Regions from separate parts of the Exiguobacterium sp. ZOR0005 genome, predicted to be linked through region 3. Evidence: riboswitches for the same ligand, from Rfam matches in the RefSeq annotation. Region 3 holds a riboswitch; each other region holds the start of a gene.
The links. Region 3 has a riboswitch for thiamine pyrophosphate ahead of L971_RS10615 (YkoF family thiamine/hydroxymethylpyrimidine-binding protein). Riboswitches for the same ligand answer to the same signal wherever they lie in the genome.
Positions count from the first base shown of each region.

Region 1: it holds a riboswitch for thiamine pyrophosphate, as region 3 does, so the genes downstream of both, thiT (energy-coupled thiamine transporter ThiT) here and L971_RS10615 (YkoF family thiamine/hydroxymethylpyrimidine-binding protein) in region 3, are expected to answer to the same signal.
Region 2: it holds a riboswitch for thiamine pyrophosphate, as region 3 does, so the genes downstream of both, tenA (thiaminase II) here and L971_RS10615 (YkoF family thiamine/hydroxymethylpyrimidine-binding protein) in region 3, are expected to answer to the same signal.
Region 4: it holds a riboswitch for thiamine pyrophosphate, as region 3 does, so the genes downstream of both, thiW (energy coupling factor transporter S component ThiW) here and L971_RS10615 (YkoF family thiamine/hydroxymethylpyrimidine-binding protein) in region 3, are expected to answer to the same signal.

Region 1 covers NZ_JTLB01000019.1:16,456-21,538, forward strand. Annotated here, with positions in the region: gene pknB (Stk1 family PASTA domain-containing Ser/Thr kinase) at 1-158, shown strand, start outside; gene rsgA (ribosome small subunit-dependent GTPase A) at 203-1,087, shown strand; gene rpe (ribulose-phosphate 3-epimerase) at 1,089-1,745, shown strand; TPP riboswitch at 1,765-1,865, shown strand; gene thiT (energy-coupled thiamine transporter ThiT) at 1,941-2,513, shown strand; gene L971_RS08030 (thiamine diphosphokinase) at 2,513-3,100, shown strand; gene rpmB (50S ribosomal protein L28) at 3,159-3,347, opposite strand; gene L971_RS08035 (Asp23/Gls24 family envelope stress response protein) at 3,599-3,961, shown strand; gene L971_RS08040 (DAK2 domain-containing protein) at 3,984-5,083, shown strand, end outside.
Region 2 covers NZ_JTLB01000013.1:7,771-12,853, reverse strand. Annotated here, with positions in the region: gene thiE (thiamine phosphate synthase) at 1-319, opposite strand, end outside; gene thiD (bifunctional hydroxymethylpyrimidine kinase/phosphomethylpyrimidine kinase) at 288-1,130, opposite strand; gene thiM (hydroxyethylthiazole kinase) at 1,127-1,915, opposite strand; gene tenA (thiaminase II) at 1,912-2,586, opposite strand; TPP riboswitch at 2,669-2,773, opposite strand; gene pelG (exopolysaccharide Pel transporter PelG) at 2,835-4,283, opposite strand; gene pelF (GT4 family glycosyltransferase PelF) at 4,264-5,083, opposite strand, start outside.
Region 3 covers NZ_JTLB01000024.1:21,042-26,124, reverse strand. Annotated here, with positions in the region: gene L971_RS10630 (SMP-30/gluconolactonase/LRE family protein) at 1-752, shown strand, start outside; gene L971_RS10625 (hypothetical protein) at 765-1,028, shown strand; gene L971_RS10620 (GTP-binding protein) at 1,135-2,328, shown strand; TPP riboswitch at 2,390-2,490, shown strand; gene L971_RS10615 (YkoF family thiamine/hydroxymethylpyrimidine-binding protein) at 2,570-3,163, shown strand; gene L971_RS10610 (ECF transporter S component) at 3,156-3,731, shown strand; gene L971_RS10605 (ABC transporter ATP-binding protein) at 3,724-5,055, shown strand; gene L971_RS10600 (energy-coupling factor transporter transmembrane protein EcfT) at 5,052-5,083, shown strand, end outside.
Region 4 covers NZ_JTLB01000016.1:26,423-31,505, forward strand. Annotated here, with positions in the region: gene L971_RS07100 (tetratricopeptide repeat protein) at 1-579, opposite strand, end outside; gene L971_RS07105 (DUF402 domain-containing protein) at 630-1,169, opposite strand; gene L971_RS07110 (hypothetical protein) at 1,379-2,125, shown strand; TPP riboswitch at 2,171-2,269, shown strand; gene thiW (energy coupling factor transporter S component ThiW) at 2,333-2,818, shown strand; gene L971_RS07120 (hypothetical protein) at 2,895-3,158, shown strand; gene L971_RS07125 (N-acetyltransferase) at 3,153-3,632, opposite strand; gene L971_RS07130 (YcxB family protein) at 3,614-4,114, opposite strand; gene L971_RS07135 (VOC family protein) at 4,206-4,604, shown strand; gene L971_RS07140 (LTA synthase family protein) at 4,698-5,083, shown strand, end outside.

The sequences.
Region 1 (5,083 bases), on a different contig from region 3:
AGATCGAGGTGCTCCGTGATAAAATAACGGAGACGACGACATACTCGTACACACTCGTCATCGCCCCAGGCGAAGTCGGAACAGCGACGATCGAAGTTGACGGCGAAGTCGTCCGGACCGATTCGGTGACCTACGCACAAGCTAAAGATTCACAATAAAGAGGTGGCGTGCGCGTCGCCTCTTTTTCTAAGGAGGAAACAGGATGAAAGGAACAATCATTCGCCTGCAGGGCGGGTTTTACGATGTCATGACCGAGGCGAAACAAGAGATTCGTTGCCGTGCCCGTGGAAACTTTCGAAATCGTAACATCTCACCTGTCGTCGGGGACGACGTCGACATACAAGACCAAGGGGACGGCACCGGTTATATATTGGCCGTCGATGAACGGTCGAACCATCTCGTCCGTCCGCCGATCGCGAATATCGACCAAGCGTTTCTGTTGTTCTCAGTGAAGGAACCTGCATTTTCGTTCCATTTGCTCGATCGGTTCCTCGTCTTGATCGAATCCAAGCAAGTCCATCCGATCATCGTCTTGACGAAGATGGACCTGCTCAAAGAAGAAGAGCGTCCCGCCATTACCGCGGCCGCTGCGTTATACCGCACAATCGGTTACGAGGTCATCGAGACGTCGACCGAGGACGGCGCGGGGATTGAAGCGATCCGTGCCTTGTTCCAAGATAAGACGAGCGTGTTCGCCGGCCAGACAGGGGTCGGCAAAAGTTCACTCCTGAATGCCGTTGCGCCAGAGCTTGAACTTGCCACCGGGAAAATCTCGAAATCGCTCGGTCGCGGAAAGCATACGACCCGCCATGTGACGCTCATTCAACTGGCGGGCGGACTCGTCGCCGATACGCCAGGATTCTCAAGTCTCGAGTTCCCGCAAGAACTTGAAGTCGAAGAGATGCGTTGGTGTTTCCCTGAGTTCGTCGAGCGCCATGATGATTGTAAATTCCGGGGTTGTGCCCATTTGAACGAGCCGGGTTGCGCCGTCAAGGCGGCGGTCGAGACTGGAGAAATCGCTTCCACCCGTTATGAGAATTATGTTACGTTTATGGCAGAGTTAAACGATAGACAACGGAGGTACTAACATGATTAAAATTGCACCATCGATTTTGGCAGCGGACTTTGCAAATTTGGAGGCGGAAGTGAAAGCCGTTCAGGAGGCGGGCGCGGACTATATCCATTTTGACGTGATGGACGGTCAATTCGTCCCGAACATCTCGATCGGATTGCCTGTTCTTGCGAGTTTACGTCAAAAGACAGACATGATTTTAGACGTCCACTTGATGATTGACCAGCCGGAGCGGTTCGTCGAAGACTTCATCAAGGCCGGAGCGGACATCGTCACCGTCCACGTCGAGGCGACGAATCATTTGCATCGCGTCCTGCAACAAATCAAGGCGGCCGGGGCGAAATGTGGGGTCGTCTTGAATCCGCACACTCCGATCAGTTCGATCGAGCACGTCGTACAAGACGTCGATATGGTGCTTCTCATGACGGTGAACCCGGGCTTTGGGGGTCAGGCGTTCATCGAATCGGTCGTCCCGAAAATTGCCGCTCTAAACGAAATGCGTTCTGCCCGCGGGCTCGATTTCGAAATCGAGATCGACGGCGGGGTGAACGCGAAGACAGCGAAATTGTGCATCGACGCCGGGGCCGACGTCCTCGTCGCCGGTTCGGCGATTTACAACGAGCCGAGCTATAAAGACGCGATTGATGGCATTCGCAACGCATCTCGTGTATAATCGTTCATAGAACAACAAATATTGTCGCAAGGGGTGTCACATTCTGTGGCTGAGAGGCATACGCTAACCCTTTGAACCTGTTCCGTTCACACGGACGTAGGGATGTGGCGAAAATGCACGTTGCGAATCCAAGCAGCATGGCGTTTACGTCATGCTGCTTTTTGTCGTTCTCATTTGAAGAAGGGGGAATTAGAAATGAAACAAAAATTGAAGTTGCAAGCATTGATCGAGATCTCGCTCTTTTCGGCGCTCGCGTTGATCTTTGACTTGCTCATGCCGTACCGGATGCCGCAAGGAGGCTCGATCACACTCGTCATGTTGCCGATCTTCGTGATGGCGTACCGGCACGGGTTGAAAGGCGGTCTCGCGACCGGCGCTCTCGTCGGGACGCTCCAACTGCTGTTTGGCGCCTACATTTTCACGCCTGTCCAGTTCTTAGTCGACTACACGTTTGCTTATGGCCTCGTCGGTATGGCCGGTGTGTTCGCCGGGCAAGTGAAACGAGCTGCCCATGACGGCACTAAAAAGACGCTCGTCTTTTACTTGATTCTCGGTGCCTTGCTCGGATCGCTTCTCCGTTACGCGGCTCACGTCTTGTCAGGGATCGTCTTCTTCGCCCAGTACGCGGAAGGACCGGTCGTCGCCTATTCGCTCGGCTATAACATGACGTACATGCTCCCGTCGTTCTTGATTGCGACAATCGTGCTCGTCCTCTTGTTCACGACGGCACCGCGCTTCGCGACGCTCGCGACACGGGACGTTCGCTGATGCGGGTGTTGGTCGTGGCGGCCAGTCCGTCACCTGTTCCGTCCCTCCCGCGCGACGTCGATTACGTCATCGGCGTCGACGGAGGCTACGAGACGCTCCTCACCCATGGGATCGAGGCTGATCTCATCGTCGGTGACTTTGATTCTTTGACGGGTCCGGTGCCGACTGAGGCGGTTCGGTATCCGTCAGAGAAAGATGTGACCGACCTCGAGATCGCCCTCGAGGCGGCACGGGGCCATGGCGCCACGGAAATACTCGTTTACGGTGCACTAGGCGGTCGGCTCGACATGACGCTCGGGAATATCGGGTTGCTCGAGGCTTACCCGGAGATGTGTCTTTATGCCGACGGCCAAGTCGTCTCTCTCGCACGGGAGGGCCGACACGCGCTTGCGCGACGTGATGACCATTATTTGTCGCTTATTCCATGGAAGCGGGCGAACGTCACAATCCGTGGCGTCAAATATCCGCTCGACCGCCACCATGTCGTCAGCCACGAGGCGTTGACGATCTCGAACGAATGGGATGCGGAAACGGCGGAATTGATCGTCCATGACGGTACGGTGTTAGTCATGTATGTAAAAAAATAAGCACAAAAAAAATCCCATCGGCGCATGCCGCTGGGATTTGTTTCGTTCGTGTATAAGATTATACGCGTTCAACGAGACCAGATTTAAGAGCGCGAGCTGAAACCCAAACGCGTTTCGGTTTACCGTCAACGAGAATACGAACTTTTTGTACGTTTACACCCCAAGTACGTTTTGTCTTGTTGAGTGCGTGCGAACGGTTGTTACCTGACTTAGGTGATTTACCTGTTACGTAGCATTTACGTGCCATGCGTTTCCCCTCCTTTTTTATGTGGGTTCGTCCTAATAGACACTCGTTTATATTAGCACGGCTTTTTTCCCGATGCAACTAGAAAATAATAGTATGACAAGAAAAAAACTTGACATTACTGGTAAGGATTTTAATAATGAATGAGGGTTACAGCACAATTGACCGAGTTTAGGAGCAGGTCCTTTAAATAACTAGGTGGATATTGTAGAATGTAGTGAAGGAATCATTCTGAATGAAGGAGGCTACTCCATATGGCAATTGATATGAAGACAACATATGGCAATATTGACATTACGAACGATGTCGTGGCAACACTAGCAGGCGGTGCTGCGATGGAATGTTTCGGCGTCGTCGGCATGGCGTCACAGGCTCAATTGAAAGATGGAATCGCAGAACTTTTGAAGCGTGAGAACTATGCGCGCGGTGTCGTCGTACGTCAAGATGGTGAAGACGTACATATCGACATGCACATTATCGTGAGCTACGGGACGAAAGTGTCAGAAGTCGCATACAATGTGCAAAGTCGTGTGAAGTATACGCTCGGTGAAACGTTAGGATTAAACGTTTCGTCAGTAAACATATTCGTCCAAGGCGTTCGGCTGACGAATGACTGACGGAATCGGAGGAGGATTTGGTGTGGGTTTACAACGTTTAGATGGATTGGTGCTCGCGAACATGATCGCAAACGGAGCAGCCAACTTGAGTCAAAATGCGGATTACGTTGATTCGCTCAACGTGTTTCCGGTCCCAGACGGGGATACAGGAACGAACATGAACTTGACGATGACGTCAGGGGCGAAAGAAGTCGCTGCGCTCGAAACGGCGAACGCCGCTGACATATCGGCGAAATTCGCGCGTGGATTGCTCATGGGAGCCCGCGGGAATTCAGGCGTCATTTTGAGCCAATTGTTCCGCGGCTTCGGCAAGGCGATCGAAGGAAAGGCAGAACTAACGACAGTCGATTTTGCTGAAGCGCTCAAGCGCGGTGTCGATACGGCTTACAAAGCGGTCATGAAGCCGGTCGAGGGGACGATTTTAACTGTCGCCCGTGAAGCGGCGGACGAGGCGCTCGTAGCGTCTGAATCGACAAGTGATTTCAACGAATTCATGGAGCGGATCGTCGCCGAGGCGAAAGCGTCGCTCGACCGGACGCCAGACTTGTTGCCTGTCTTAAAAGAAGTCGGCGTCGTCGATTCTGGTGGTCAAGGCCTTCTCGTGATTTACGAAGGGTTCCTCGCGACACTCGAAGGGAAAGAACTCGAAAAGCCGCACGCCCCGGTCATGGATGCGCTCATCGAAGCTGAGCATCACGCCCATTCCGCTCAAGGATTCATGTCGACCGAAGACATCGAATTCGGCTACTGTACAGAAATCATGGTCCGGTTCCAAGACGAGAAGTTGAAAGATACTCCGTTTGATGAAGACGTGTTCCGCAACGAACTGTCTGAACTCGGGGACTCGCTTCTCGTCGTCGCGGATGAAGAATTGCTCAAAGTCCACGTGCACGTGGAAACACCGGGCGATGTCATCACGAAAGGACAGCGATTCGGCGAACTCGTCGCGGTCAAGATCGAGAATATGCGTCAACAACACTCGACGATTCTCGAAGAAGAACACGGCGCGAATCAACATGGCGTTCAACCAACTGCCCCGACGGCGACGGCACCGAAGCCGAAAGCACCGTATGCGATCGTGACGGTCGCGATGGGTGAAGGCGTCAGTGAATTGTTCCGTTC
Region 2 (5,083 bases), on a different contig from region 3:
TCTGTCTGACGCGATGGGCTGACACATCTTCTTGACCGACATGTACCCCGTCCGCATCGAGTTTCAATGCCAAGTCGACGTCGTCGTTTACGATAAACGGCACACCGTACGTGCGACAAAGTTGAAACAACGCTCGGGCCACCGCTTCTTTTTCATCTCCATACAGTGCCTCTTTTCCTTTTTCGCGAAATTGGAAACATGTAACGCCACATTGGAGTGCCGTCTCGACCGTCCGGAAGATATCTTTCGTGTTCGTCGTCCCACAGATGAAGTAAAGCTCTAGCCGTTCAGCGAGCCCGGCTTGTCGTGATCGTTTCAAGCGTCACACCCTCCTCTCCATACGTGCCGTACGCCCAGTGGTTCGTCGGCCCATGTCCGGCACCGATATCGAGACCGTGCGTGATCGCGCTTTGGATGAACCGCTTCGCCGTCACGGTCGCCTCGATGATCGGACGACCTTTGGCGAGCTCGGCCGTGAGCGCCGCCGAGAACGTGCACCCGGTGCCGTGCGTGTCAAACGTCTGGATACGAGTTGCCGAGACGAGGAAAGCCTCTGACGCCGTCAAGACGAGGTCTTCGGCACGTTCCCCTTCGAGATGTCCCCCTTTTAAGACGACCGCCTTCGCGCCTAGTGACAAGATCCGTTCCGCCGCCTCAAAACGGTCTTGAAATGAACGAATCGTCAAACCCGTCAACACCTCCGCTTCCGGCACGTTCGGCGTGACGACCGTCGCGAGGGGCAGCAAGGACGTCTTGAGCGCCTCGACGGCTGTGTCTTGAAGTAGGGACGCCCCACCTTTTGCGATCATGACCGGGTCGACGACGAGCTGTTTGAACGCATGCCGCTTCACGCCGGAAGCGACGGTCTCGATTCGGCTCGCATCGAACAACATCCCGGTCTTGCACGCCTCGATTGAAAAATCGGAACCGATCGCATCGAGTTGTTGCGCGAGCAGTTCGGTCGAGACCGCTTCAACGCCATGCACACCTCGTGTGTTTTGAGCCGTGACTGCCGTCAAGACGCTCGTGCCGAATACACCGAGCTCTTGGAACGTCTTCAAGTCGGCTTGAATGCCGGCGCCGCCGCCTGAGTCGGAACCGGCGATCGTCAACACTTGTGTGCGCTTCATGAGACCACCTCGATCCGGTCGCTCGGTAGTTCGACCGCGGTCATCTTACCGAGTTCGTTCAAGAAGTGGATCGGGAAATCGCCCGACCCTTCGGCACGCATTGTCGCGAGTTCCCCGCAACGGGCGTACCCGGCGAGCGCCGTCGACGTCGCGGTCATCGCATCGGACTCGACCGCAAGAAATGCGCCGACGACCGCACTGAGCAAACAGCCGGTCCCGGTCGTCCGTGTCATCACTTCGGTCCCTCCTTTGATTTCAATCGTCACGTCCCCGTCACTGACGACATCCGTCTCTCCGGTCACGGCAACGACACAGCGATACCGCTTGGCCGCCTCGCGCGCGATGTGTGTCACGTCATGCAACGCTTCCCCGCCATCGACCCCTCGCGTGTGGGCCGTTCGGTCAATCAATGTCGCCATCTCACCGGCGTTGCCACGAATGACGGTCACTTGCACCTGTGCGAGGATCGCGGTCGCCACTTGACGCCGAAACGATGTCGCGCCGACACCGACCGGGTCGAAAACGATGGGACGTCCCGCAGCGTTTGCCGCTTGCCCGGCCCGAATCATCGTCGCTTCGGTCGATGCATCGAGCGTTCCGATGTTCAATACGAGCGCATCGCTCACTGTAGCCATTTCCGCCACTTCCTCGACAGCGGACGCCATGACCGGTGACGCGCCGACGGCGAGCAGACCGTTCGCTGAAAAGTTCGCGACGACGATGTTCGTGATGTTATGGATGAGCGGTCGCTCGGCCCGGACTTTGTCCCATAAATCGCGCTTCATCGGCTCACCTCCACCGGGACGTCCCACGTCTCAAGCGTCCATGCCATCTGCCAAAACGCCACTTCATAGTAACAGCTCTTCAAGAACGATTGACGATAACGGGTGCGCTCGACTTCGGTCGCCTGTTCGGCCAACAGATCGAGACGGTCAATCTGCTCTTCGACGAGTTCACGGAACCATTCCGACCCGTACGTGGCAATCCAAGCCGTATAGATTGGATGCTCCGGCTTCGCGTTTTTCAACCGTTCCCCGATCTCGTAGTACACCCAGTAACACGGCAGAATCGCCGCGAGCACATCCCCGAGCGTCGGTCCGGCTTGTTGCATGTGCATCGCGTATGCGTATGCGGTCGGTGCCGGCTCGAACCCACGTCTTTCTTCTTCGGTCACGTCAAGCATCGTAAAGAACTCACGGTGTAACGCGTGTTCAGCTTCAATCGTGTGTAGGGCATGCGTCAAAAATCGGCTCGACAGCTCCATGTCGTGCGATAAAATCGCTCCCTTCGCCTGCACTTTTGAGAACTGGTTCAAATAGTACGAGTCTTGCAAGACGTAGTGGCGAAACTTCGCCTCGTCGAGCGTTCCCTCACCTAGTGCTTGAACGAACGGGTGGTCAAAACTTGCTTGGAACAAAGCATCCGCCTCTTGTCGGATTTGTTGTGTGAACGTCATTTCCGTCTCCCCCTTTGTTGTATGAAAAAAGACGCCGCCTCCCATAACGGAAGCGGCGTCGGACATACACAGAGGGTGAGACAAGTCATTTCGCCCACTTCCCTACGCTAGCGTGAACTAGATCAGGTTCAAAGGGTCTGGACCTCGTCCATCTCAGCCGCGTCATGCGACTCCCCTAGTGGCAAACATTATGAAATTCGGTCGTCTTCGGTCACATCATACCAATCTTTTGATGAAATAGGAACCCTTCAACGTGAGAAGCGGCGGTTCAACACACTTCCCATATTGGAGAACCGTTCCGTTCCGAGTTTACGCCGATTCGAAGAGGCAAACACGTAATAATCGACTTTCCCCATGAAGTAAATCAAACGGAGGCCGGCGATAAAGAACGTGATCGTCGTACTGACTGCAAAACCGACGCCATACCAATCGATGCCTCGCGGAAGCAACAGCGTCGTGAACAAAGCGTTGAACGTGAAAAACGACAAGTTGACGAGAAGCGCACCACGCCGATCTTCGAAGTAGAGCAACAGTAGCGTCAACACGAGAATCATCGCATTCGCGAACGCGGCAAGTGTCGTCATCCGGAAGATTTGCCCAACTTCCTCTGGTACGCCGATCCAACCGACGAAGACACCGGCCATGAGCACCGCGAACAGTGTGACGACGCCTTGACTCCGGCCGAGGCGAATCAACTCATTTTTCAAGACGGTCGTCATCGTCTGTTTCGCTTTGTCGATTTGATGGAGTGCCCCGCCGTAATTGATGAGCCCATAAAACGTACGGTACCGTTCATAAAATCTCGTCTCGACGGCGACGACGAACAGCAACTGAGTCGGGACAATCGTCAAGTACGACCAAAACACGGCCGTGTCGTAGTAGGGATTAAACACGAACGAATCAGCGACGACCATCCGTCCCTCACCGAACCAGATGATGAAGTTCGTCACCCAAATCCCGAGGACGTACAAGACGCCGATTGCGAACAAGTCGGGGTAGAGATCAAAGTAACGGAAATAAGAGAACTCTCTCGTGGCGTAGCGGAGCGGGAACGTCCGCAACATCGCAAAGAATAATCCGAATAACGTCACGATCATCCCAGCGGTGAAGCCGGTCAACAACTCTAGGCTCGTCGGGTCTGCCATGATGCGGCTAATCAAGAACACGCCGCCGACCGCGATGAAACCACCGAGCAAAAAGCTGTATGCGATCGCCTGATAAAACTTGGCCGCGCTCAAAAACAAAAACATGACCCAGATGACGTTGATCGTCATGAACAAGACGAACAAAACGAGTTTATACACAAATGCGAGCGGGGAGATCATCCAAAAGATGCTGTACATGATGACCGCCGCGAGCATCGTCACTTTCAACATGCCGGTAAAGACGGGAAAGATCTCATGCGCCTTTTTCTCATAGAATAAGTCGGCGACGTAGCGCGTGACGACGAGCTGTTGAAAACTGAAGACAATTTGCGAAAAGATGAAGGCGTAAGACACGGACAGCATGAAAATCGTCCGTTCTTCCAGCGACAACATCGGCATTTGAAACGCCAGCCATTGAATCGTCCCGACGACCAAGATGACGATTAGCCACGGTCCTGACGTGACGAGGCCAGAGAACGTGTACGCCTTCAGCCGTGACGAATAGTAGTCTTCTTGAAACAGTTTTTGCAGTTTAAACCCGATGCCCGCCATACTGTTCCCTCCTCGCTTCATAGATGGCTTTGTAACGGTCGACGAACTGTTGCAACCGGTAATATTGACGCACGCGTTCGCGACCGTTCTTCCCGAAGCGCATCCGCTCGCGCGGATAGTCCATCATCCACTCGACTTTATCGGCAATCGCCTCCGGGTGGACCGGCGGAACGATGAATCCGGCCGGACCGAACGGGTCGTCCGTCCGGCCGTACAACAACTCCGAACACGCCCCGACATCGGTCGCCACCCAAGGGATGCCGGCGGCCATGCCTTCCAAAATAGCGAGCGGCTGTCCTTCCGAGATGCTCGTCAACAGCAATAAGTCAAACGTCGGCAGCCACTCTTGGACGTTCACTTTACCGACAAGTTCGACGTAGTCCGTAAGACCGCTCTGCTCGATGAGCAAACGGCACTCCTCTGCATATTCTTCATCCTCGTCGAGCGGTCCCATGATCGTCAATTTGAACAAGCGATTCCGCTCTTGCAAAATTTTGGCGCCGTAAATCATCGTTTTTAAATCTTTGATCGGTACGACACGGACGATCGCCCCGATTTGGAAGACGTCATGTTCGACCGGTTCGATGACAGGCCGGATATGGCGGTCGGCGATGCCGTTGGCGATAATCTTCGTCTTCTCGCTCGGTGCCCCGATCCACTCCTGGTATTCACGGTTCCGTTCAAACAACGTGATGATCTCGTCAGCCGCGTTGTACGCCTCGCGTGACAAGTGATGGAAAAATCGGACCCACCTCGGTTTGTACGGGGCCGGAATCCAGTACGATTGGAGAATCTCTTCT
Region 3 (5,083 bases):
AAAAAGAAGACGAGATCTCGTCGTTCGATATGGGACAACAAATCGGTTTCGCCGTTCCGAAAGTGACCGATGGCGTCATCGTCGGATTAAAGGACGGCATCTACGAATGGGACGAGACGTCGAGAGAACTCGACAAGCTCGTCGAACTCGACGACCCGGAAGGCGTGTTGCGATTCAACGACGGAAAGGCCGACCCGTATGGACGGATTTTTGCGGGAACGCTCCATTTGAACGATAAAGACGAACAGGCGACACTTTACCGCTTGAACCGGGATGGTACGACCGAGGAAATGTTGACGAATTTGACTTTGTCGAACGGATTGACGTGGTCTCCGGACCATCAAACGTTTTATCATATCGATACGCCGACCGAGACGGTTCGACGTTACCCATTCGATTTGAAGACGGGAACGCTCGGCGAAGGCGAGGCCGTGATTGATTTCAAGGAAGAGGACGGTTTCCCGGACGGTATGACCTCGGATGAGGATGGGTACTTATGGATCGCCCACTTCGCCGGCGGAAAAGTGTCGCGCTGGAATCCGGACACGGGCGAAAAAGTGCTCGAAGTGTCTGTCCCGGCGCCGAACGTCACATCGTGTTGTTTTATCGGCGACGACTTGAACCAACTCGCCATCACGACGGCGCGAGAAGGCATGGACGAGGAGGCGCTCGAAACGTACCCGGACGCAGGGTCGGTGTTTAAAATCGATACAGAAGTGAAAGGGATGCCACTTTATCGTTTCGGACGTTAAGGAGGGAGAACGATGGTGAAACGAATGCTCGTTCGAGCGGGAATCGGTCTGGCGCTCGCGGCGGTGGCCCGAGTCGGAATCAAAAAGTTTCTCGACGACCGCGAGACGATAGATCATTCTTATCTCGAACCGAAGTGGGACGAGACGCCGAGCGTGGACGCGGACAAAGATGAGGACGAGGTCGGCTTGACACAGCTCGATTCGATTTATCGGGCCGAGTGGCAAGCGAACGCTTACCCGCGTTCCGAGGCGGAACGGAAAGCGCTCGAAGAATAGCCACGTTTGGAAACACGCTCAAATCGAGCGTGTTTTTTTGTTGACAACACGGTCAATCCCGTTCATTATCTAAAAAGTAATGATTACTATTTAGGGGATGTTAATGATGAAACGAATTCCAGTCACTGTGTTGTCAGGCTATCTTGGGAGCGGCAAGACGACGTTAATGAACCATATATTAAACAACCGCACCGGCAAGAAATATGCCGTCATCGTCAACGATATGAGTGAATTAAATATCGATGAGCGCTTAATCGAGCAAGGCGGCTTCTCGCGGACAGATGAAAAGTTGGTCGAGCTGTCGAACGGCTGTATTTGTTGCACGCTCCGTGAAGACCTCCTCGAGGCGGTACAAGAGCTTACGAACGATCGTGAGCTCGACGGGATCATCATCGAGTCATCCGGAATCTCTGAACCGATTCCCGTGGCCCAGACGTTCACGTATGCCGATGACGCGCTCGGCATCGACTTGACGAGCCGTGTCTATATCGATGCGATGGTGACCGTCGTTGACGCCTACCGTTTCTTGAAAGACTTCAACTCCGGTGAGTCGCTTCACGAGCGGAAACAAGCGATTGATGAGACGGATGTCCGTGAAGTCGTCGACCTGCTCGTCGACCAAGTCGAGTTCGCCGACATCATCGTCTTGAACAAGGCCGATCGGGTGTCTGACACCGAACTGAACGAGATGGCCGGGCTGTTGAAGACGCTCAACCCGTCAGCAAAACTGTTGACGTCGGTCCATTCGAACGTCGACTTGTCGGAACTGCTAGACGTCAAGCTGTTCGATTTCGAACAGGCGATGCACGCGGCCGGCTGGATTCAAGAGCTTGAGGCGGAAGAACACACGCCGGAGACCGAGGAGTACGGCATCAGCTCGTTCGTCTATCGCCGTCGTCGCCCGTTCCACCCGGAGCGACTCCATGCGTGGATCGAACAGTTCCCAGAGGAAGTCGTCCGAGCGAAAGGATTCCTTTGGATCGCCTCGCGCAACGACATCGCCTGCCTGTTCTCGCAGGCCGGATACGCCTCGACGCTCGAGCACGCCGGACGCTGGCTCGCCACGCTGCCAGAAGAGGAACGTCGTCTCATGTTCGCGGCAGAACCGGAGCTTGCTGAGGACTATATCGAGCCGTACGGCGACCGCCAGACCGAGCTCGTCTTGATCGGGCAGCGGATAGACCGTGCGACCGTCGAATCAGCGCTCGACGCCTGCCTGTTGACCGACGATGAGATGTCGCTCGATTGGACGATGTTGAACGACACGCTCCCGGGTAGCGGCGTCGTCACTTTCTCATAAACCGTTTACAAACGCAAACGAGTCGACTATACTGTTCCTTGCATGAACAACCGCATATATTGGACTACACTAGGGGTGCTTCGGCTGAGATGTGAGCATGGCTCCAATCCCTTATGACTCGATCCGGGTAATACCGGCGTGAGGAAGTGTGGCACTTTTTCTAATGGACTTCAATTGGACGAGTGGCCGCATTCTCATGGATGCGGCTTTTTTGTGCATATAGAAAAAGGGGGAATGCAACATGAACGAGCAATGTGGAACGAGCCCGATCGTCGGGTTCCGCTTTACACTGAGCCCGATGACGTCGGATTTCGTGAGCGTCATCAAAGGGGCATTGAAGGAGACGGATTTACAGAACGTCTGGCGCCACACCGATGACGTCTCGACGGTCATCCGGGGACGGAGTGAGCACGTGTTCGATGTGGCCAAATCAATCCTGTCGCATGCGACGAAGACAGGGACGCACGTCTCGATGAGCGGGACGTTCTCGGTCGGTTGCCCGGGTGACACGATGGGGGACAACCTGCTCGAGGTGACGAGCGAGCCTGTGAACGGACCGGTCGGCGCCCAATACGTCTCCTCCCAGTTCGCGCTCTATCCGCTCGGTGACGAGCAATATATGGACATCATCTATGAAGAGATCGATTTCGCGAAATCACGTGGTGTGTTCAACGATTCGATGCATTACGCCTCGGGCATCCACGGCGACATCGAGCCGGTGTTCTCGTTTTATGAGGCGACGTTCGACCGGGTCCGTGCGAAGACGAGCCACGTCGTCATGACGGTGACGTTCAGCGTGAACAGTCCGTCGCATGAGGAACGCAATGATGCTTAAATCGTGGAAGTTGAAAGAGGTCGTCTTGTTGTCGCTGTTATCGGTCGTGTTCGCCGTCGTCTATTTGGCGTTCGTCCATGTCGGGAACCTTTGGGCCGGCTTGATCGGACCGATCGCCTACGAATGGATCTTCGGAATTTGGTTCATCGTCTCGATTATCGCGGCTTACATCATTCGAAAGCCCGGCGCCGCGTTTTTGTCGGAAGTGCTCGCGGCGACGATCGAGATGATGATCGGGAACGCCATCGGTCCGCGGATCATTCTCGTCGGGATCGTTCAAGGACTCGGGGCCGAGGCGGCGTTCGCCTTGACCGGTTATAAACGGTACGACCTTTGGGTGCTCATGCTCGCCGGGTTCGGTGCGGCCGTGACGAGCTTCGCCTATACGTACGTCATGGGCGGTCTCGCGGCGCTCAGTCCGACATACGTCGCCACGATGTTCGCCCTCCGCGCGACGAGCGGCATGCTCATCGCTGGACTCGGAGGGAAGATATTGAGTGACTTGTTGCTTCGGACGGGTGCGCTCGAAGGGTACGCCGTCGCGCGGCAAGGACGCGTGCATGGTTGAGGCGGAACAGCTGACGTTTCGTTATCCAGGTAAGCCGACCGACGTCTTGTCGGACGTCACGCTCACGCTCCGGGATGGGAGGACGCTCATCACCGGGGCGAGCGGGTCGGGGAAATCGACACTGTTTGCTATGTTCAACCGTCTCTATCCGGATAACTGTGACGGGATCGTGACGGGACGATTGCACTTGTTCAATCGATCGTATGATACGTACGCGGCCGGTGAAGTGAATCGGCGCGTCGGGACGGTGTTTCAAGATCCGGACAGTCAGTTCGTCATGCAGACGGTGGAGGAGGAACTGATTTTCACGCTCGAAAACTTCGGGGTCGCGCGGGGCGAGATGTCGGAGCGTGTCACGGCGATCTTGCATGCGCTCGGCTTGTCCGAGTATCGCAACCGCACCATCCATGACTTGTCAGGGGGCGAGAAGCAACAGATCGCCGTCGCCTGTGCTTTGGTCGGCCGACCGGAATGGCTATTGCTCGACGAGCCGCTCGCCCACCTCGACCCGGAGACGGCGCATCGTTTCGTCCGTTGGTTCGACGGCGTCGCCCGCACCGTCAACGTTGTCGTCATTGAACACCGACCGTACGTATGGGGCGATTTCTTCGACCGGCAAGTCGAGCTTGTGGAGGGACGAATCGTCAAGGATGGGCCGTTCGAGATGCGCCCGGACTATACGTTCGCATCGATTGGGAGCCACAAAGGGGAATATAATTTATTTCACATACCGAATTTCAAACGAAATGAATTTGAACTCGCAGCGAGCGACTTGACCGTCGCCGAGGGAGAAGTCGTCGCTATCCTCGGTCGAAACGGGAGCGGCAAGTCGACATGGCTCAGAAGTCTGGCTCGCAATCATCGTGACGTCGGGTTCGTCCCGCAATCCCCGGCACACTTGTTCGTGACAAGTGACCTGACAAGTGAACTCAAATACGGGCACGATCGTCCGATCGAAGACATGTTGACGCGGCTCGGGCTCGGACCGTTGCGGGATGCGCATCCGCTCTCACTCAGTCACGGTCAAAAACGGCGACTCGCCATCGGGGTGATGATGCTCTCGGAGAAACGATTGATCGCATTTGATGAACCGACGGCAGGACAAGACGAGGCTTCGCTTCGAGCGCTCCATGATTTGATGGCCGAACGTGCGGATGCGGGACAGGCGGTGTTGTTCGTGACACACGACCTCAGTTTTGCTCGGGTCGCGAACACGTACTATTTGATGCATGAGGGGGAGTTGAGCGGCCCTTATGATGCTTCGCTATGGGACGACCCGGAATTATTGCGGAGGCATGGGCTGTTGACGGAGGGATGGTCATGACATTTCATGAGATGAACCCGACCGTCAA
Region 4 (5,083 bases), on a different contig from region 3:
ACCGACGTGCACCCCATCGACGAGCGCGTGATGGGCTTGAACCGAGAGCGGCATCATTATGCGCTCACCGCTTGGCATAAACTTACCCCAGGCGATACGCGGTACACTGTCGTGTTGTTGGTCATGCGTCGGATGACTGATGCTCGTGAACGAGACCCATGGCACGCTCGTGATGTAAAGAAGGTCGTCAGACTCCTCGTCGCCGACATAGACGTTTTGCTTCGCCTCTTCCATCCGCGCTGTCACGTCCTCCACGAATTCCGGGAACGCCTCTTTATAAGACACCGTGCAAAAATTGAAGACATCGTCGTCCATCATGACAGTGAACGACGGGTGGACAACGTCATGCTCGACGACCGCGTCGCCGCGCATCCGATAGCGAAGCTCCGGGATCGCATTCGCCGTTTTGACCGCACCATATAAGAACAGCTTGAAAAACGATTGTCCGGTCGTCTTCGCATGCGTATGTAATTTTGTGACGTCGAGCGTCGCCGTCACGTTGAAATGTGGGGCGTCGAACGCCTTGAAAAACTCGTAATGCTTCTTTCGTGGCCACGTATCGATGTCAATCTGTTTCATGGTTCATCTCCCTGCGCTTTTCTTTCACTGTATCAAAGGAAGCCATGCGTTCAAAGCATTTGCTTCAGCTCGTCGTAATGCCCTCTCGCCAAATCAAAGTAGACGAAGTCACGGCGCTCGATACGGTCGAGCGTCTGTTCGAAGTCACGCCAGCCGGTGACGACGAGTTCTGGTGTCAATTCGCCCGTCAACCGTGCGTCCTCGAATTCATCTTCGTCTTTTCGGACGACGTCTCCGTTCGGGAAGACCAAGATGTCGAGCAACAAGTCGTCCATATAGGGAATTCCGTCCTCATAGCCAATCGCCTCGACGATATCGATGTACCACTGGACGATGTGGCCCGAATCATCAAACATGACCGTCACCCCGAACGGTTCATTGTCCGGAAAATATTGGAGCCATGCATAACCGGCGTCGGCCACGATGAATTCCTCGCCGTTATGTTGCTTATACTGCGGGGCCCGGACCGCATCGATTTGAAACAAGGCGACCGTCCCTGAGAAATGTTCGTCATGGACGTCCATCTGGACATAGCGGTGTTCAAGAATCCGCTCCCAGTCCCGTCGATTAGCAAATTTTCGTTTTGGCATCGTACTCGCTCCTTCATAAGTTCGTTTGCTTTAACAGTTCGCCAAAATCCGACAGTTCCCTGTTTAGTCGTACAGATTCTGTTCAGTGAACCTGACAGGCTCATGCCTTACTACACCACACCGAAAACGTGTATAGGTTCTCATCTATTTCCATCCATGCTACGCTTCTTCATAATAGGTAAAATTTGTATGATTAAAGGGTGGGCATCATGAAACGTTTATTTTTATTCGGATTAGGCCTCATGTTACTCGCGGGCTGTACCGATCCAATCGGAAAGCCGGTCATTCCAGCGGATTCGAACGAACCTGCGCCAGAAATCATGACCGAATGGACACGGGAGGACTTCAAGGACGTCTTCGACCAACATGAAGTCGCCGAAGAATTACTTGAAACTCTCAAGGCGAACGGACTCACGCCGTATCGTGAGACGTTTGAACGGGTCGTCATCGCCGGTAACGGCATCCACCACACTTATGCAGACGTGTATCCGTTCCAACTCGATGATGGGACATATGCCACGGTGTATGAAGACGAGGACGGATTGATAGCGAACGGGTCGGAGGCAACCGCGCCGCTCTTTTGGCAAGAAACGTCGTTCCTGCAGTTCGTCGAGGAGATTGAGAAACGGAAATACGGGACGAGCGCCCCACCGGAAGACGTCACGTTGACACAAGATGCGTTTCAATCGATTTACGATCGTCACGCTTATACGTCCGCGCTCATCGTCGAGCTCGACGAATGGGGTGTAGCGGTCGCTCGCGAGCCGCTCGAGAACGTCATCATCGCCGGGGACGGCGTGGCCGAAGTGACCGCGGATTTGATTGTGTTTGAGGTCGAGAACGGGTATGCCATCGTCTACGACCGAGACGGTGAAATCTTCAAAGGGCCCGAGTCCATCGCGCCACTGTTCTGGAACGAAACGGATTACAAACATCTGCTCAAGAAGAACAAATGAATCATCGAACGCTTATGATGACACTATGTTATACTTAAACGAATAAACGACCACTAGGGGAGCCTTCGGGCTGAGACGGCAAACGCCGGACCCTTTGAACCTGATCTGGCTCATACCAGCGTAGGGAAGTGGCATGGGATTCGTCTGTTCCACGCCACTTTTCCTTTTTGGAGAAGTGGCGTTTTCATTTTGAAAGGAGACTGATCCATGCGTATTCAACAACTCACTTGGATGGCAATGCTCGTCGCCATCGCCATCATCGGCTCACTGTTCATCTCAATTCCGACCGGGGTGGCCCGAGCTTTCCCGATTCAACATATGGTGAACGTCATCGCGGCCGTCACCGTCGGCCCACTCGGTGCCGTCCTCGTCGCCTTCGTGACCGGACTCGTTCGCGTCATGACGGGCACCGGTTCGCTACTCGCGTTCCCTGGCGGCATGATCGGCGCGCTTCTGGCCGGTATCTTTTATATGAGGACGAACCGCGTCGCCTTCGCCGCACTCGGTGAAGTCATCGGTACGGGCGTGATTGCCTCACTCATCGCCGTACCTTACGCGAAAATCTTGATGGGGTCTGAGTTCGGCGCGCTCTTCTTTTTCCCGGCCTTCCTCGCCTCGAGCGTGACCGGCGCCTTGCTCGGTTGGATCGTACTCGCTCGCGTCAAACAGCTGCGTCCTGCTCTCAAACAATAATTGAGTCGTTTGGCCTCTCCCTTTCGAGTGTACAGATGGTAAAATAAGGTTATCTCATTTAGAAGGAGTGACCGCCTTGACTCGTCTACAATTATGGGTGACCGGAGCTGCCGCCGTCATCATCACCGCCCTTTTGTTCACGTTAGAACGCATCGCGGCTTATACGCGTTGGCACGCATTGGTCGCCACAGGCGTCTGGCCCGAGGAGCCGACCGTCATGGATCTGTTGGCGCAAAACTGGTTCATCCCGCTCTTCGGTTTCACCGCCATCATCTGCTTCTTCATGGCCGGTAATTCGGTCAAAGCGACCACCATGAAAACAGGGACGACCGACTTATGACGGTTGTCCCTGTTTGACGTGATACACCCAAATCTCTTCCCCGTTCCATTCGTCGATGCGACCGCTATCGACAAATCCACCTCGTTGATAAAACCGCTTCGCTAGTTCATTTGTCGGATGGAGACTAAGGACGATATCATCTACATCAAATCGGTCCTGGATCCAGACGAGCGCCAACTGTAGAAAGCGAGATCCAAGCCCCTGTCCTTGCTCATGCGCATCTATCATAAAGCGGTCGAGCCACACGTAGCGGTCGACTTTGTTCTCCGCCCCGATCATCATAAAGCCGACCGGTCGCTCGTTGAGGCAAAGCGCATAGCACGTCCAGGCGTACTTGACGTCGACTTCCATCTCGCGTAGCGATTCCGCATTCGTTTCAATAAAGCGGGACTGCTCCGTAGCGACGGTCAAGCCGATGACGGCTTCCCGATTCGTGTCATCAATGAGCTGTATCGTCAGCGAGCCGGCAGCCATCGGCGCACCTCTTCCATGTCTTGTCCACGCTTCGGCAAAATATAGGCGCTGACCGAAGCGTTATATAAGTACACATAATCGTCTTCCTCGACGATTTCCTTGATCCCGGCCCAAGTCACCCTTGTCTCACCGAACTCGTTTTGATCACGCAGACCGTTCTCATCCAATTCCATCGTATGCGGACCAATCATCCCTTCGTTACTGCGTTCATCGATGAGCCGACGTGTTTGCTTCCGGACGTGCCGTTCAAAGTATTTCGGGTAATATAGAAACCACAATATACCCGCAATGCCTTGTACACCATACAGCCACCAGTCCGTCTCTTGAAGCCATGTCGTCCAAACGAAGGCAGCCCCTAGAAAGACAATCGGTCCGATGATTCGCTGCAGGAACAGCATTCGCTTGCCTGTTTTCGACCGTTGGATATGGCTCAAGTTGAACCGGATATAGTCGTCTTCTGTCAATTCATATTGGATATGCATCTTATCCCTCCTCCCTGTCCTTTACGCTCCTTGTCTAGAAAAGTTCCGTTCCCGGTCATGATTCGATACTATGTAAGAAAGGAGTGACACGATGAAACAAATCCACCATCTCTGCATCCAAACGCCCGACTATGAGGCATCCAAACGATTCTACGAAGCACTCGGCTTCGAGCTCGTCCAGGAGTCACCCGACTTTCATACCCGCGCGTTCAACAGCTGGCTCAAGCTCGGCGACTTTTACATCGAGCTCCAGACGGCAAAACAAGACGAGACGTTGACCCCCTATTCGAAACACGTGGCCGGCCCTGTCCATTTCGCTCTGTACGTAGACGACCTCGAGGCAGAAGTGCAACGGCTCGAGGCGCTTGAGGTCCCGTTCTTACCGAAACAGGGCGGCAACATCTACTTCGTCGTCGACGGATATTTAAGTAAATTGAAAGCCCCGGAAGGCACAATCATCGAACTTCGGGACTCGTTTTTAATCAAGTGAGGCGACGCGCCTCGCTTTTTTTGTACACTGTGATGTTTTTGGCCACATGAAAACAGGAACATTCAAACAACCTGGTTTTCTTGGAGGCAACGCATGAAATATCTCGATTATTGGACTTACATGATTCTCTCGCTCCTCAAGCTCTATTTATTCAGTGTGCTGACGACGAGCGCATTCACGTTCCACTTCTTCCTCGTCAACGTCGGCATGATCCTCATGATGACGAGCTGGGCGTTACTCGTTCGACCGAACGTCCGGCGATGGATCCTCCTCGCCTCGCTATTTTTACATAGCACCTTGCTCATCTCGGACGCTTGGTATTACCGCTATTTCGGAAACGTCTTGTCGGTCGCGCTCTTGTCGGACGCCGGCCAGATGGGTGACGTCGGCGGTGGGTTCTTGACGTTGATTCAGGCGACCGATTTCCTCTTTTTCGCCGACTTACTCGTTTTCGGGGCACTCGTGATGTATCAAAAGCG